One region of the Vibrio sp. QJM3NY_26 genome, then DNA from elsewhere that is predicted to be linked to it. Evidence: predicted binding sites of a transcription regulator. Region 1 holds the regulator's gene; each other region holds the start of a gene.
What was found. The regulator PurR, encoded in region 1, represses purine synthesis genes. The targets are predictions, from matches to a motif close to TNANGNAAACGTTTNCNTNA.
Positions count from the first base shown of each region.

Region 1 (4,223 bases):
TCCAGCATAATGAGGTCAACGTTATTATCTTCTAACACGTTTCTCATTTGAGCGCCGCTTTCCGCTTCGCTTACTGTGTAACCTTCGTTCTGGAAGTATCCGACCAGTTTACTGCGGGTTACCACATCATCTTCTACGACTAATACGTGATAGCTCATCTACACCACTTTTCTTATTTAATAGTTTCAGTGACTATTCTATTCATAACTCGTAACAATTCTAGTGGTACACAAGATAAAAGCCAGAAACATGGATCTTTTTTGATACAAGACAATCTTAAACCTTGCTATTTATCGTCCATCGCAATTCAATATAGGCATTACTACTAACGAGTAACTTTGCGTTTCGCAAATAACCTTGTTATTCAGCCTTGGTGTGCTTTGCACAAGTAACTTCAAGATGCATATAAGTAACACCACAAGACTAAATCAGGATCTAAGAAATGAAAGATACGAAAGCGTTCAACGAGCAAAGAGCAGAAATATACTGGTGGCTATCAAGCTTATTCGCTAAAGAGCTCACTCAAGAAGAACTCGATCACTACCACTCTGTTGAAATTCGTTCTTTCCTAACTGGTTTAGGCGAAAATGAAACACTAAAGCCGGCGATCGATAGCCTAGTGGATGCGCTAAACCGCCTACAAACGCGTGAGGATGCTCAACTAGAATTGTCTGCTGACTTCTGTGACTTATTCTTAAAAACAGATAAGCATGGCGCACTTCCTTACGCTTCTATGTATATCGGTGAGACTGGCCTTTTGAATGATAAGCCAGCAAAAGATATGGAAGAGATCATGGCCAAGCACAACTTAGTGGTGAACCAAGACCTAAAAGAACCAGCTGACCACATCGCTATCGCACTCGACTTCCTTGGCAACTTGATCATCCGTTCTAATGAAACGGAACTTGAAGAAGAGCTAGAGAAATCGTTCATTGTTCAACAGCAATTTATCGAGCAACAACTTCTTACTTGGGTACCAAAGTTCAACGTTAAATGTCATGACGTTGACGAATTCGGTTTCTACGCATCAGTCTCATCTCTGCTACTTGCATTCTGTAAATTGGACACCCAATACCTCGCTGGTGAATAAGCTTATTGGATGACTCGTTAAATAAATTCAGAAGAATGTGACAATTCACCCGGATTTCCGGGTGAATTTTATTGCGAGTAATTTCTAGTCAGTCTAAAATTGTGACCGCAAACGATAAAATATGAAACATTCACGAAATGCTATGCTTATTATAGTTTTGAGCATTTCGGTGTTAAGACAAGCCGCTCAATAGCGGTTTTTTGTTTTTTAGCACTTTAGTACCCAAAGAGCCCTACAAATTTAAGCTCTTAGTTAGGTAGCTTAACGGCTACTTCATTCCGTACTTTGGGAAAGTAGCTTCTAATAGGATAAAACCATGGCCACTATAAAAGATGTCGCTCGCTTAGCAGGCGTATCAACAACAACCGTTTCTCACGTAATCAACAAAACTCGCTTTGTTGCAGAAGCGACGCAAGAAAAAGTAAATAAAGCCGTAGACGAACTGAACTATGCACCAAGTGCCGTTGCTCGTAGTTTGAAGTGCAATACAACCCGCACTATCGGCATGCTAGTTACTCAATCAACTAACCTATTCTTCTCTGAAGTTATCGATGGTGTTGAAAGCTACTGCTACCGTCAAGGTTACACTTTGATTCTGTGTAATACGGGCGGTATCTATGAGAAGCAACGTGACTACATTCGAATGCTTGCAGAGAAACGTGTAGATGGCATCTTAGTTATGTGTTCTGACCTAACTGAAGAGCTAAGAGGCATGTTAGACCGTCACGCTGACATTCCTAAAGTGATTATGGATTGGGGCCCTGAGAGTTCTCAAGCAGATAAGATCATCGACAACTCTGAGGAAGGTGGTTACCTAGCGACCAAATACCTCATTGAGCACGGTCACTCCAAGATTGCTTGTTTAAGTGGCCACTTAGACAAAGCGGCATGTGTTGAACGCATCGCGGGTTACAAACGCGCACTCAACGAAGCTAAGATTGCTACCGATGATAACATGATCATTGAAGGTAACTTCGAGTGTGATACTGCGGTTCTTGCTGCAGAGAAAATCATTAAGATGGTAGATCGCCCAACGGCCGTATTCTGTTTTAACGACACAATGGCACTCGGCCTAATGAGCAGATTGCAAGAGAAAGGAATTCGTATCCCTGAAGATATTTCAGTGATCGGCTATGACAACATCGAGTTGGCTGAATACTTCTCTCCACCGTTAACAACGGTTCACCAACCCAAACGTCGTGTTGGTAAGAACGCTTTCGAAATTTTGTTAGAACGCATTAAAGATAAAGACCATGAAAAGCGTGTGTTCGAAATGCACCCTGAAATTGTTGAGCGAAGCACAGTTAAAACGTTAAATTAATTGATAAATTCAGTTTAATATAATTAAGCGCACCTTTAGGTGCGCTTTTTTTATCAACAACATGAATGAACCTGGTATCATACTGGAAAGATCATTAATTGAAGCAATATCACATTTTGAAATAACAAGTGTGAGCCTCATTCAACAAAAACTTTATTCTATTCAATCAGTCACGCACAGGGCAAATCACTTGAAAGAGTGAGACGCAAAGCTTCCGGCCTAAACCACTCGTTGGTATGGTAGCGGGGTTACCGATGGCAAAATGCAGTAACTACTAATAATTTAGTAATTTACGGCTAATTGACAATTTAATTGCAACATTTTGCTAATCTCTCGGACCTGCTTATTTGGTGGCGTAGTTCAAATACACCGAGATAAATAACATGGATAAACCGATACTAAAGGATTCAATGAAATTATTTGAATCCCTAGGAAAAATAAAATCACGCTCGATGTTTGGTGGCTTCGGTCTTTTTGCTGATGACACTATGTTTGCTCTGGTTGTAAATGACCAGCTGCACATACGAGCAGACAAATGCACAACGAAACAGTTCGAACAACAAGGCTTTCAACCGTACGTCTACAAAAAACGTGGTTTCCCTGTCGTTACTAAATATTTCGCTTTACCCGAAGGCCTGTGGCAAGACCAAGAGAAAATCTTGCAGCTTGCAACGACGTCTCTGGGTTTTGCTAAAGAAGAAAAAGCTGAGCAATCTTCAGCTAAGCCTACTCGACTCAAAGATCTGCCCAACCTTCGACTCGCCACTGAGCGTATGTTGAAAAAAGCAGGGATCGATTCCGTAGAACGTTTATATGAATCTGGCTCTGTAAACGCATTTAACGCCATCAAAGAATCACATGCGTCTTCTGTCAGTATTGAACTACTTTGGGCGCTAGAAGGCGCGATCAATGGCACACATTGGTCTGTTATACCGCAGCAGCGTCGTGAAGAGCTTATCAATCGCGTCAATTAACATTGTAAGTGAAAAACTATATACATAACTAAGCCGCATTTACTGCGGCTTTTTTTATATCTGCTGAAAGTTAATCTATGCTTTGCCTGTCTGTCTATACTAATGGTATACATTGAAAATTTAGAGGAAGTATCAATGAGTAAGAAAATGATATTGGGTATTGTGTTGGTCGTAACCATCGTCTTGTTAGGCGTCAATTTCGGCCAATACCTAACGCTTGAAAATGCCAAGGCCCAACAAGCCGTTTTAAATGACTACATTGATAGCAACTTCATTGCTGCCGCTGCTATCTATTTTGTCGCGTATGTAATGATTACTGCTTTCTCAATTCCTGGTGCTGCTGTTGTGACCCTGTTAGGAGCTGCGCTATTTGGTTTCTGGAATAGTTTGCTGCTGGTCTCTTTCGCCAGTGCCATTGGTGCAACCCTCGCATTTCTAAGTAGCCGCTACCTTTTACGTGACTGGATCCAAACCAAATTTGGTGACAAATTAGCAACGATTAACAAGGGCGTTGAAAAAGACGGAGCATTTTACTTGTTTTCTCTGCGTCTGATTCCTGTATTCCCATTTTTCCTTATCAATCTGTTGATGGGTCTAACACCGATGTCTGTGAGTCGCTATTACATTACAAGTCAAATAGGAATGTTACCGGGTACTGCCGTTTTCTTGAATGCTGGTACTCAACTCGCGGAAATTGATTCACTTTCGGGTATCGTGTCCCCTTCAGTACTATTGTCATTTGCCTTACTGGGTGTATTCCCAATCATTGCTAAATGGTTGATGAATAAATTTCGCTCAGCACCTGTGGCTGAATAACGTATACCTATAATAGCTTAAT
Region 1 is NZ_CM173515.1:2,271,475-2,275,697, forward strand. It holds gene torR (two-component system response regulator TorR) at 1-158, opposite strand, end outside; gene torD (molecular chaperone TorD) at 443-1,090, shown strand; gene purR (HTH-type transcriptional repressor PurR) at 1,407-2,411, shown strand; cyclic di-GMP riboswitch class I at 2,582-2,667, shown strand; gene AC3CH4_RS09975 (TfoX/Sxy family DNA transformation protein) at 2,795-3,385, shown strand; gene AC3CH4_RS09980 (TVP38/TMEM64 family protein) at 3,521-4,201, shown strand.

Region 2 (4,223 bases), 1.3 Mb from region 1:
AGCTGCGAGGTGACCATCTTGCCATTCCACGTCGCTGCGCAGAATATCTAAGCTATTGATGTGATTGATCTGAATACCGGCTACATCCCACTCTTTGCTTAGTAGGCTTTGGGTCTGTTTCTGATTGAGTCGTAAGCCATCGACGGTCACATTCACCAACGACCAATCTTGCTGATACTGCTCTGCTTGTCCTGAAATCTTGGCACCGCGCCAGTCAAATGAAGCGCCATAAAGCGTGCTGTCGCTAGGTTTTAAGTCTAGGTCAAACAACAGGTTATCGAAGGCTTCTCCTTGCCAATACAGCTGCGTGGCTGAGAGTTGGATTTTGCCATAAGGCAACAATGCGTTGTTGTCATCCCATGTTGGATCGGAGATCTGGAGGTCGATGCCTCGCGCATTAAAGTCTAGGGTCGAAAAATCGAGATTATTGATGGCTAGCTGATGGAGCTTGATGTTTGGTTGGGTGAATAACGGCGTGAATGTCTCTAGATCGCTTATCTCCAACTGTAGGCCACTGATCAAGACGGAGTCCAAGACCAGCTTAGCTTCTGTAATCGAGCTGGGACTGAACCAAAGATCGATCTTGTCGATATAGAGAGGTTTTTGTTTATCAGGTTGGCTTTGGGTAATGCCCATCAAGGTAATGTGATAAGGCGCCTGATACTCAACGTCTTCAATGAGTACAGGTTGTTCAAGCGTATGCTTGATAAAAAAGTTAGCAACATCCGATCGGTATTGAGTTTGTAGGCTTAATAACAACGCTGCGATAGTCGCAACGATGATGGCCACCACAATGCCAATCACCATGAATACCTTTTTCATTCCCTGAAAGCCTTAAATTTCAATAGTCTCAAAACAGAGTGGAACAAAAAGGGGCAAGCAGCAACAAAAAAGCCCCTCAAAAGAGGGGCTTGCTACAAAAATATCACTTTAAATTGGGCGTTCGCTTTTGGCTTGGCCCGAGCAGATGTTGGGTTAGTCTAGTTGAGGACCTGCCGCAACCAGTGACTTACCTTCAGCATTGTCTGTGTACTTATCAAAGTTGTTGATGAAGCGCTCTGCTAGATCTTTCGCTTTGCTTTCCCATTGTAGTGGGTCAGTGTAAGTATCACGTGGGTCAAGAATCGCTGGGTCAACATCGTGCAACGCTAGCGGTACTTCTAGGTTAAACATAGGGATAACCTTAGTTTCAGCTTGGTCGATTGAGCCATCTAGGATAGCGTCGATGATGCCACGAGTATCTTGGATTGAGATACGTTTGCCTGTGCCATTCCAACCTGTGTTCACTAGGTAAGCTTCAGCGCCAGCCGCTTCCATACGCTTCACAAGCACTTCAGCGTACTGAGTTGGGTGAAGAGTTAAGAATGCCGCACCAAATGCCGCAGAGAACGTTGGTGTTGGTTCAGTAATACCGCGCTCTGTACCTGCTAGCTTAGCTGTGAAGCCAGATAGGAAGTGGTACTTAGTTTGCTCCGGAGTCAGCTTAGATACTGGTGGTAGCACACCAAACGCATCCGCTGTTAGGAAGATAACTTTTTGAGCGTGACCTGCTTTTGATACTGGCTTAACAATGTTGTCGATGTGGTGAATCGGGTAAGAAACACGAGTGTTCTCTGTTTTTGAACCGTCATCGAAATCGATAGAACCATCACCACGAACCGTTACGTTTTCTAGCAGTGCATCGCGACGGATTGCATTGTAGATTTCTGGTTCTGCTTCTTTAGATAGACGAATCGTCTTCGCGTAACAACCACCTTCGAAGTTGAAGATACCATCGTCATCCCAACCGTGCTCATCATCACCGATTAGCTCACGCTTAGGATCGGTTGATAGGGTTGTTTTACCTGTACCAGACAGGCCGAAGAAGATGGCTACATCGCCTTTCTCGCCAACGTTTGCACTACAGTGCATTGAAGCAATGCCTTGCAGAGGAAGCAGGTAGTTCATCATTGCGAACATGCCTTTCTTCATCTCACCGCCGTACCAAGTACCACCGATGATTTGAACGCGCTCTGTTAGGTTAAAAGCAACGAAGTTTTCAGAGTTTAGACCCTGCTTTTCCCAGTTAGGGTTGGTTGTTTTAGCACCGTTCATTACCACGAAATCAGGTTCGAACGTTGCTAGCTCTTCGTCAGTTGGACGAATGAACATGTTCTTAACGAAGTGCGCTTGCCACGCTACTTCAGTAATAATACGCACACTTAAACGCGTATCTGGGTTAGCACCACAATAACCGTCGATGACAAACAGGCGCTTGCCAGATAGCTGAGTTGTCACAAGCTCTTTCAGCTCACTCCAAACTTCAGTTGTAATCGGTTTGTTGTCATTTTTGCCTTGATCTGACCACCACATGGTATCGCGCGTAGTGTCATCTTTAACAATGTACTTATCTTTTGGTGAGCGTCCAGTAAAGATACCAGTGTCAACCGCAACAGAGCCTAGTTCCGTTACTACGCCTTTTTCGTAGCCTTCCAAACCTGGCAGTGTTTCTTCAACGAATAACTGCTCGTAGCTAGGATTACGAAGAACTTCAGTAACGCCAGTCAGTCCGTGCTTAGTTAGATCAATTTGTGCAGCCTTTGTATGTTCCATAACGGTCATAGGTGCTCCTTGTAGGATATTTTGTAGGGATTTTGTATTAATTTTTTATTGTTATCTGCTCACCATGCTAGCAACGAGACTCGGGGGAAACAGGGATACAGCTCAAAAAATATCCATATTAACCATGGGGTTTTAAGCGCCTCGTCACATATTGGCCCAACTAGTCTATCCTGTACGCAAACCTTTGCGCTAGAGGCGAGAACATTATTAATTGATTAAAATTAAGCGGTGATTTTATTACGAGATGTTACGGGCTTTGCGCTATTTTGATCACAAAAAAGGCCAGCTTAGTGCTGACCTTTTTGGGGTAAATTACGTGTTTTTGGTACGCTGTAAATTAATGAACCGTATTGTCGCCTTTATCTGCTGCTTCTGCGTACAGTGCATCAACGTCGCCCTTATCGAACGAGTAGTTTGTGCCACAGTAATCACAGTGAAGAGCAACACTACCTTCCGTACTCAGGATGTCGTAGATCTCCTCTTGAGCAACAGTAATGATAGCCGCACCACTGCGTTCACGAGAACAACCACAGAAGAACTCGACAGGTTGAGGGGTAAATACCTGAACCTTCTCTTGGTTATATAGGAGGTATAACAAATCATTCGCTTCTAGAGAGAATAGTTCTTCGTTTTTAACCGTGTCAGTTAACTGCTCTAGGTGCTCGAAGTCATCTGGCGTACCAGTACCGTCTGGCATAACCTGCAGCAACATACCCGCAGCGTGTGCTTTGCCTTCATATTCACCCGTACGTAGCCACAGACGAGTCTTAAGCTGTTCTGAGTTAGCAAAGTAACCTTCAAGAACGTCAGCAAGTGTTTCGCCTTCAAGACCAACGATACCTTGGTAACGCTCACCTTTTTTAGGATCGATAGTGATCACTAGGTGGCCTTTACCTATAAGGTCGTGCAGGCCAGCGTCGTCAGCAATATCACCGTCAAAGCGCGCAACACCACGAATCTTCTGATCGTTATCGCCATTAATAACAGCTAGAGTTACTGGGCCATCACCTTGCAGTTGCATCGTGATAGAGCCTTCAAACTTTAGGGTCGCCGTTAGCAGCGTCGTTGAAACCAGTAGCTCACCCAACAGCTTTTGTACTGGCGCTGGGTATTCCTTGCTAGAAATAATCTGTTGGTACGCTTCGTCCATCTGTACCAATTCACCACGTACTGATAGGTCTTCAAATAGGTAGCGATTTAAAACATTACTTGTAGACATTGGGTCTGCCATTTGGCTATTCCTTCTAGCTTATTGAGTCTTGAACTTGATGATGTCACGACGTTGCTTTTTATCTGGACGACGTTCTGGTGCTGGGCTATGAGCATTTAGCTTGCGTTGTTGTGCAAACTCTTCTCTTTTTGCCAAGCTTTCGGTGGTTTCTTCATAGAGGGTTTGAGCGACTGGCGCTCCGCCGCGGTGTGCGGATATTTTCTCTATGGTGACCGTCTTTTCTTCATTCCCTTGGCGCAGGGTAATCACTGCCCCAAGTTCTACGATTTTGCTGGGTTTGCTGCGCTGACCATTATAGTGGACTTTACCACCATCGACCATGTTGCGAGCAATTGAACGAGTTTTATAAAAGCGTGCTGCCCACAACCATTTATCGAGTCTGACAGCTTCA
Region 2 is NZ_CM173515.1:117,061-121,283, forward strand. It holds gene AC3CH4_RS00510 (AsmA family protein) at 1-822, opposite strand, end outside; gene pckA (phosphoenolpyruvate carboxykinase (ATP)) at 976-2,601, opposite strand; gene hslO (Hsp33 family molecular chaperone HslO) at 2,939-3,832, opposite strand; gene hslR (ribosome-associated heat shock protein Hsp15) at 3,851-4,223, opposite strand, start outside.
Region 2: the regulator PurR is predicted to act here: its motif matches at 2,774-2,793, upstream of pckA (phosphoenolpyruvate carboxykinase (ATP)).

Region 3 (4,223 bases), 440 kb from region 1:
TTCAATTGATGAGCTAGAAAGCTACGCGGCTTCACGCGCTTAATTATTTAGTCACAAGTAGCAGTGACAAAGATTAGATACAAAAACAGGTACTCATTGAGTACCTGTTTTATTTTGTTCTTAATAAACGGTGTTTACTGAAAAGTGCTATTTATTGAAGAGCCCATTTATTGGAAAACACCATTTACTGAAAAACACATAGCTAATCGATTTATGCTTTTTCTGGGATCGCAGCAAGTAATGCAACCATTTGGTTCCAGAACAATTCAACAGTATCGATCTTCACTTTCTCATCAGGAGAGTGTGGGAACTTGATCGTTGGGCCGAAAGAAACCATATCCATATTCGGGTAAGGTTCTTTGAATAGACCACATTCAAGACCAGCATGGATAACCATGATGTTTGGCTTGTGACCGTAGATACCTTCGTACATGTCTCGGAAGATATGCATGATTTCTGAATCAGCGTCTGGTTTCCAACCTGGGTAAGCACCAGAGAACGCGATGTTAGCCCCTGCTAGTTCAGCAACAGAATGAAGCATGCTTTCTACTTGGCTACGGCCAGAGTCGATAAGAGAACGGATCAAGCAAAGTACTGTGATTGAATCTTCTTCCGTTGTGATAACACCTACGTTTAGAGATGTTTCAACAACACCTTCAATCTCGTCACTCATACGAATCACGCCGTTTGGACATGCGTTAAGTGCTGCGATAAAGCGAGCTTGGTCTGCTGACGCTAGTGCGCCCATTTCTACAGAAGCTTCTTCATTGAAAGTCACGATGCTGTCTTCTACTTTACCTAGCTCTGTTGAAAGCAGCTCTGTGTAGTAGTTGTATAGTGAAGCCAGTTTTTCTTGGTTTGCCGCAGGAACAGCAACCGTTACGAAACCTTCACGAGGAATTGCGTTACGAAGGCTACCACCTTTGAATTCGACGATGCGAAGGTCTAGCTCTTTTGCGTGACCCGCTAGGAAGCGAGCAATCAGTTTGTTTGCGTTTGCACGACCGGTGTGGATGTCACAACCAGAGTGACCGCCTTTTAGGCCTTTTAGCGTTAGCTTGCGTGTTACGAAGTCAGCTGGAATCGCATTACGTGCAATTTCAAATGTCATTGCACCGTCGATACCGCCCGCACAACCCATGTACACTTCGCCTTCTTGCTCTGAGTCAGTATTAAGAAGGATATCGCCTTCTAACCAACCGGCTTCAAGACCGAACGCGCCAGTCATGCCTGCTTCTTCATCTACAGTGAGTAGAACTTCGATAGGGCCGTGTTGGATTTCGTTTGAAGCAAGAACCGCTAGGCAAGAAGCCATGCCCATGCCGTTATCAGCACCAAGCGTTGTGCCTTTTGCTGTAACCCATTCGCCATCGATGTATGGCTGGATTGGATCTTTTGTAAAGTCGTGATCAGTGTCTTCGTTCTTTTGTGGAACCATATCGATGTGAGCTTGTAGCACGACACCTTTTTTGTTTTCCATACCCGGCGTTGCTGGCTTTTTGATGAATACGTTGCCTGTTGGGTCGCGACGTACATCTAGGCCTTGCTCTGTTGCCCACGCAATAATGTATTGAGCAAGCTCCTCTTCATGTTTTGAAGGGTGCGGGATTGAACAAATTTTATCGAAAAACTGCCAAATAGGGGCAGGGGACAATTTACTGATCTCAGAATGGAATTCAGACACGGATGACTCCTTTTTTATTTGATAACCATATATTTAGGGTTTCTATAGGTAAAAACTTAGAATAAAAATCTAAAATATGGGTCTGTTTTGATGGCAACAGCATACCACTTGAGCGTTTTGACGAGTAGCGGTTATAAACCTCAAATACCTCAAATTTTGAAAGCGGTCTTGTCCATCTGATCATAATTAAGAGACTTGATGCTTATAAATGGCGTAAGCAAACGTTTGTTTAATTCTATTGTGTAATTTAATTACATAAATAAGTTTTCAAAATAACCAAAATTGACCAAAAGTGTGACGTGTAGCAAAAAATACTTGTAATCTTTTTTCTTTAGAGTATATTAATAACCAACTTCTGAGATGAAGAGTAAATGCTCAAAGGATGAGTCCGTTTTATCGCCTCCAAGGAACCGAGAAATCAAATTCGTTTTTTATTGATTTATTAAGGTGATAGTTATGAAAGGTTTACCATCTGCAATGTTCTGGATTAACAGCTCTGTTTACACTAGCAACTTTGCATACCCTACAAGCTTTGGTTACTAATACCGTAAGCATGTAACTCGAACAGTTTTGTTCACCCCTATATATTGGAATTCTTTTACAGCCCTTTTGGTTGACAGATTCTACCGCCACTCAGTTTTGAGTGGCGTTTTTTTGCCTGCTACTTTCCCAAACCGCTTTCGCTTGTCACTTTCTTTGCTGTTCTTAGTGGTTATTTTTTAAACGCCAAAATATCAATTTGCGTCTTATTACTGATTCTGTTGAAAAATACACAACTCTTGTGGGTTTAAATTGAGAATATGATGGCTACATTCTCAATGGAAATAACCGATGGTTGAAAAAATAACCAAGTAATATTATCGCCTTTATTTTGATTAAACCATTGTTTTTAATCATTATTATTCTTGTTGCTTCTCGTTTTTAATCGCTTTGTTTCATACGGCATTCTGATAAATATCGATTAGAGCCTTAATTCTATCTGGAATTTGTTATTTGATAACTTTATAATCCACAGCCAATCGTTTACGCAACCGTTTACTTTTTACCCTTATAGGATTCGATAATGTTCGAAAAGCTATTCAAACTCAGTGAAAATGGCACCAATGTGCGCACTGAAATCATCGCAGGTCTAACAACCTTCCTAACAATGGCTTACATCATTTTTGTAAACCCAATGATTCTAGCTGATGCTGGTATGGACCATGGCGCTGTATTTGTAGCAACCTGTTTAGCGGCTGCTATTGGCTGTTTCATCATGGGCTTTGTTGCTAACTACCCAATTGCTCAAGCTCCAGGCATGGGTTTGAACGCATTCTTTACCTACGCTGTTGTAATGGGTATGGGTTATACATGGCAAGTTGCTCTGGCAGCGGTTTTCGTATCAGGCGTAATCTTCATCTTCTTAAGTATCTTTAAGATTCGTGAATGGATTATCAACTCGATCCCTATGTCTCTGCGTGTTGGTATCTCTGCTGGTATCGGCCTTTTCCTAGCGTTTATCGCGCTTAGCAATGCAGGCATCGTTGTTTCTAACCCAGCGACTAAAGTTTCACTGGGCGACATTACCGCGATTGCTCCTATTTTAGGCGCGCTTGGTTTCTTCATTACTATTGCTCTTGTTCACCGTGGTGTGAAAGGCGCAGTAATGATCGCGATTCTCGCTATCACAGCGATTGGTATTGCGATCGGTGACGTTCAATACGGCGGCATCATGTCGACACCACCGAGCCTTGCACCTACATTCATGCAGCTTGATTTCTCTGCTGTATTTGAAATCGGTATGATTTCAGTTGTATTCGCATTCTTGTTCGTCGATTTGTTCGATACAGCGGGTACTCTGGTTGGTGTTGCAACGAAAGCAAACCTAATCAAAGAAGACGGTAAACTACCGCGCTTGAACAAAGCACTGCTTGCTGACTCTACAGCAACATCTATTGGTGCATTGCTAGGTACATCAAACACAACTTCTTATGTTGAGAGTGTTGCGGGTGTTGCTGAAGGCGGTCGTACCGGTCTAACTGCTGTTGTTGTTGGTATCTTATTCCTACTGGCTCTTTTCTTCTCGCCACTTGCAGGTATGATTCCGGCTTACGCAACATCAGGTGCACTTTTCTATGTAGCAATTCTGATGATGTCTGGACTAGTTGGCATTGATTGGCGTGATCTTACGGAAGCCGCACCAGTCGTGGTAACATGTCTGCTTATGCCGCTGACGTACTCTATCGCTGAGGGTATCTCACTAGGTTTCATCGCTTACGCTGCAATTAAGCTGCTAAGTGGTAAAGGTCGCGACGTTTCACCTGCGGTATGGGTAATGTCCGTTATCTTTATTCTTAAATACATTTTCGCTTAATCGTCTAGATTTCTGCTTAATCGCTGAAGAGGCTATGTTTGAAATAGCCTCTAATAACATGACAAAATTATTAGGTTTTATACTATGAGCAACAAATTCATTATCACTTGGGACAACATGCAGACTTACTGCCGTCAACTTGCTGAAAAGCAAATGCCAGCAGAGCAGTGGAAAGGCATCTGGGCG
Region 3 is NZ_CM173515.1:2,706,820-2,711,042, reverse strand. It holds gene AC3CH4_RS11960 (DUF3332 family protein) at 1-43, shown strand, start outside; gene AC3CH4_RS11955 (aminoacyl-histidine dipeptidase) at 212-1,684, opposite strand; gene vcdP (small protein VcdP) at 2,141-2,227, shown strand; gene AC3CH4_RS11945 (NCS2 family permease) at 2,748-4,037, shown strand; gene gpt (xanthine phosphoribosyltransferase) at 4,122-4,223, shown strand, end outside.
Region 3: the regulator PurR is predicted to act here: its motif matches at 2,708-2,727, upstream of AC3CH4_RS11945 (NCS2 family permease).

Region 4 (4,223 bases), 700 kb from region 1:
TTCGCTTCAAGAGACTTAGAACCAGACCACATAGTCAGGTTAGAAGGCGCAAGGTCAGCAGAGCCGCCCATGAATTCAGGTAGCATAGCGCCGAACGCTTCTAGTGCATTTTGAGATGCTTTACGTGATGCGATGTTTGCTGGGTTAGCTTGAAGGTCAGCAATGATTGCGTTTGCTTTCTCTTCCCATTCAGCTGGAAGCTCGCCGTTAGTACGACGTTTAAATTCTGCTGCTAGCTCTGGGTGAGCCGCTGCGTATGCGTCAAACTTAGCATTCCAAGCCGCTTCTTTCGCTGCGCCCGCTTCTTTCGCATTCCACTCAGCTGCGATATCAGCTGGAATTTCGAAAGGACCGTGTTCCCAACCAAGTGCCGCTTTAGTTGCTGTGATTTCATCAGCGCCTAGTGGAGCACCGTGACAGTCGTGCGTACCCGCTTTGTTTGGAGAACCAAAACCGATAATAGTTTTAGTACAGATAAGCGTTGGACGAGGATCCGCTTTAGCTGCTTCGATAGCCGCGTTGATAGCATCAGAGTCGTGACCATCAACGGCCGGGATTACGTGCCAGCCGTAAGCTTCAAAACGCTTAGGTGTATCGTCAGAGAACCAACCTTCAACTTCGCCATCGATAGAGATGCCGTTGTCATCCCAGAAAGCAACCAGCTTACCAAGACCTAGCGTACCTGCTAAAGAACATGCTTCGTGAGAGATACCTTCCATCAGACAACCATCACCCATGAATGCATAAGTGAAGTGATCGACGATGTCGTGGCCTTCTTTGTTGAACTGTGCAGCCAATGCTTTCTCAGCCATCGCCATACCAACAGCGTTAGTGATGCCTTGACCTAGAGGACCAGTCGTTGTTTCGATACCAGGAGCGTAACCGTACTCTGGGTGACCAGGAGTCTTAGAGTGCAGTTGACGGAAGTTCTTAAGGTCTTCAATTGAAAGCTCGTAACCTGCAAGATGAAGCAGAGAGTAAATCAACATTGAACCATGCCCGTTAGACAGAATAAAACGGTCGCGGTCAGCCCACTCTGGGTTTGCTGGGTTGTGGTTCAAGTGACCACGCCAAAGAACTTCAGCGATGTCAGCCATACCCATAGGTGCGCCAGGGTGGCCTGAATTTGCTTGTTGAACGCCATCCATGCTAAGTGCGCGAATTGCATTGGCTAGATCTTTACGAGAAGGCATGTCTGCTCCTGAGTACATAAGCGATTTAAAAAATAGATTGATGCTAAAGTTTTCATTTTTATTAGCGCGGGTATTCTCTCAAACGACTTTAGCGACTGCAAACGTTTTACTGGCATTTTAACGGTCACTTTTCGCAATTTTCGAACATTTACATCACTTAGCAATGTGTTATCTCGACCGATACGCAAACGATTAGTTATGACATATCATAAAAAAGAGCTTGTAATTCGACCGCTGGAATTTAGAATAGCCGTCTAGATGTAGAAACACCTACAAAATATACTGTATTTAATGGCGGCGCTTCCTAGCTTGCGACGCCTAAAATTATTTGCATTTAACTATTTGCAACTAAAAACTAAACTAAAAGTGGAGCTCTCATGGCTAAGCACCTATTCACTTCTGAATCTGTTTCAGAAGGCCATCCAGATAAAATTGCAGACCAAATCTCTGATGCTGTTCTTGATGCCATCTTGGAACAAGATCCAAAAGCACGTGTTGCTTGTGAGACTTACGTAAAAACCGGCATGGTTATGGTTGGCGGTGAAGTAACAACGTCTGCATGGGTTGATATCGAAGAAATCACTCGTGAAACAGTTCGTGAAATTGGTTACGTTCATTCTGATATGGGCTTTGACGCAGACTCTTGTGCTGTACTAAACACCATTGGTAAGCAGTCTCCAGACATCAACCAAGGTGTTGATAAAGCCGATCCTAAAGATCAAGGCGCAGGCGACCAAGGTATCATGTTTGGTTACGCGACTAACGAAACACCAATCCTAATGCCAGCTCCAATTACTTACTCTCACCTTCTTGTTAAGAAGCAAGCTGAAGTACGTAAGAGCGGCAAGCTTGACTTCCTTCGTCCAGATGCGAAATCTCAAGTTACGTTCCAATACGACCAAGGTAAGATTGTTGGTATCGACGCAGTTGTTCTTTCAACTCAACACTGTGATTCAGTAACAACACCTGACCTACGTGAAGCGGTAATGGAAGAGATCATCAAGCCAGTACTTCCTGCTGAATGGATCAATAAAGACACTAACTTCTTCATCAACCCAACCGGCCGTTTCGTAATCGGTGGCCCAATGGGTGACTGTGGTCTAACAGGTCGTAAGATCATCGTTGATACCTACGGCGGCGCAGCTCGTCACGGTGGCGGTGCATTCTCTGGTAAAGATCCATCAAAAGTTGACCGTTCTGCAGCTTACGCAGCGCGTTACGTTGCGAAAAACATCGTTGCTGCTGGCATGGCTGACCGTTGTGAGATTCAACTGTCTTACGCTATCGGTGTTGCAGATCCAACATCTATCATGGTTGAAACGTTTGGTACTGAGAAAGTAGCTCACGAGATCATCATTGAAGCTGTTCGTCAAAACTTCGACCTACGTCCATACGGTCTTCAAGAAATGCTGAACCTTCTTCAGCCTATCTACAAAAAGACGGCTGCATACGGTCACTTCGGTCGCGAAGAGTTCCCTTGGGAAGCGACGGACAAAGCAGCAATCCTTGCGGACTTCGCTGGCCTAAAATAATTTAGCCACTGCGATTTGTTTCTTTAAAGCCCTTACTTCTTAGTAAGGGCTTTATTTTTATGCACTTACCAAACCTTCCCCTGCTAGAACACCCTGTCCAAGTCTTCTTTACCGTTAACCACTTAGTATAAAAATCCGCTGATAATTTGTGTTTTCTAGCTCTACTGACAATAGTTAAGGTAACTCCTAGGCGATCAAGCTCACATTTAACTCAAATTAATTCAGTCTGATAACGCTCGTTAAATGTACGCAAGAACAATAACTGGGATGACAAAGAGCAGTTTAGCTCAACACCATAACGCTCTCGTAAGCGATACTTCAGAGCCTTGTGGAATTATAACTAGGACGTTATTTAACTAGGGGGATCTATGCCTCGTACCGTGCACCCATCCGAACTAAACGATAAGAAACACAAGGTCAGCGATCAGGATTACGCTCGCACCATTCCTTGTAACCAAGTAAGCATATCCGCCCCATTCCACTGGTTATCGCTTGCACTGCATGACTTAGTGAAAATGCCAATAATCAGCGCGTTTTACGGATTGTGTTTCATGGCTGCGGCCATCGCCATCGTGCAACTAGTCCAATGGCAAGGAACACACCTAGTCGTCATGCCAAGCTTGATAGTCTATATGTTGATAGGACCCTTTCTTGCTCTAGGCCTATATGACGCAAGCTGGGAAAGAGAGAAAGGACATTCCCCAAGTTTGTTCCACTCAATGAAAGCAATTACTCGCAACTCCACCCACCAATGGGCCTTTGCGATTGTGTTAATGGTTGCAATGATCTTTTGGATGCGGATTGCTGCGTTATTGCATGCGCTCTACCCTTCCGTACAAGGAGCACCATTAAGCGAGTTTGCACCATTCCTGATTACGGGTTCAGTGATTGGGTTGGTTATCGCTAGCCTGATATTTAGCATCTCAGCATTTTCGATTCCATTAATGATGGAAAGACGTGTAGATGTAATGAGTGCCATTTTTACTAGCTTCAACGCTGTTAAATCAAACATCCCTGCGATGGTCGTTTGGGCTGGTATCATTGGTACAGGTATCTTAGTCGGCTTCGCGACCTACGGTGTCGGTATGATTGTAACGATGCCATTACTTGGTTACGGAACATGGCATGCTTACCACGAAGTCATCAAAAAGAAACATCACGCTTAAATCGTTTCACGATCGATGAGCAATGTTATGATGAGGCCTTAGTTTAAACGCTGAGGCTTTTTTTGGAGTTAACAACGCTTGTCTTACACCCCGCAACAACATCGAGTAAATAAGAAACTGGGCGAATGCCTAGCTATTGCTAATCAACACTTTTCTCGTGAATTTCCATGCCCAACCGTCACTTACAAGTTAAGAGGAAAGGCAGCGGGAAAAGCCTACCTCCAGTTAAACGAGATAAAACTCAACCAAGTGCTATTCAGCGAAAATGAAGACGCCTTTATTAACGAAGTCGTGCCTCATGAACTCGCACATCTGATCACACATCAGGTCTT
Region 4 is NZ_CM173515.1:2,974,707-2,978,929, forward strand. It holds gene tkt (transketolase) at 1-1,193, opposite strand, end outside; gene metK (methionine adenosyltransferase) at 1,571-2,725, shown strand; gene AC3CH4_RS13105 (DUF2189 domain-containing protein) at 3,094-3,891, shown strand; gene AC3CH4_RS13110 (SprT family zinc-dependent metalloprotease) at 3,970-4,223, shown strand, end outside.
Region 4: the regulator PurR is predicted to act here: its motif matches at 1,374-1,393, upstream of metK (methionine adenosyltransferase).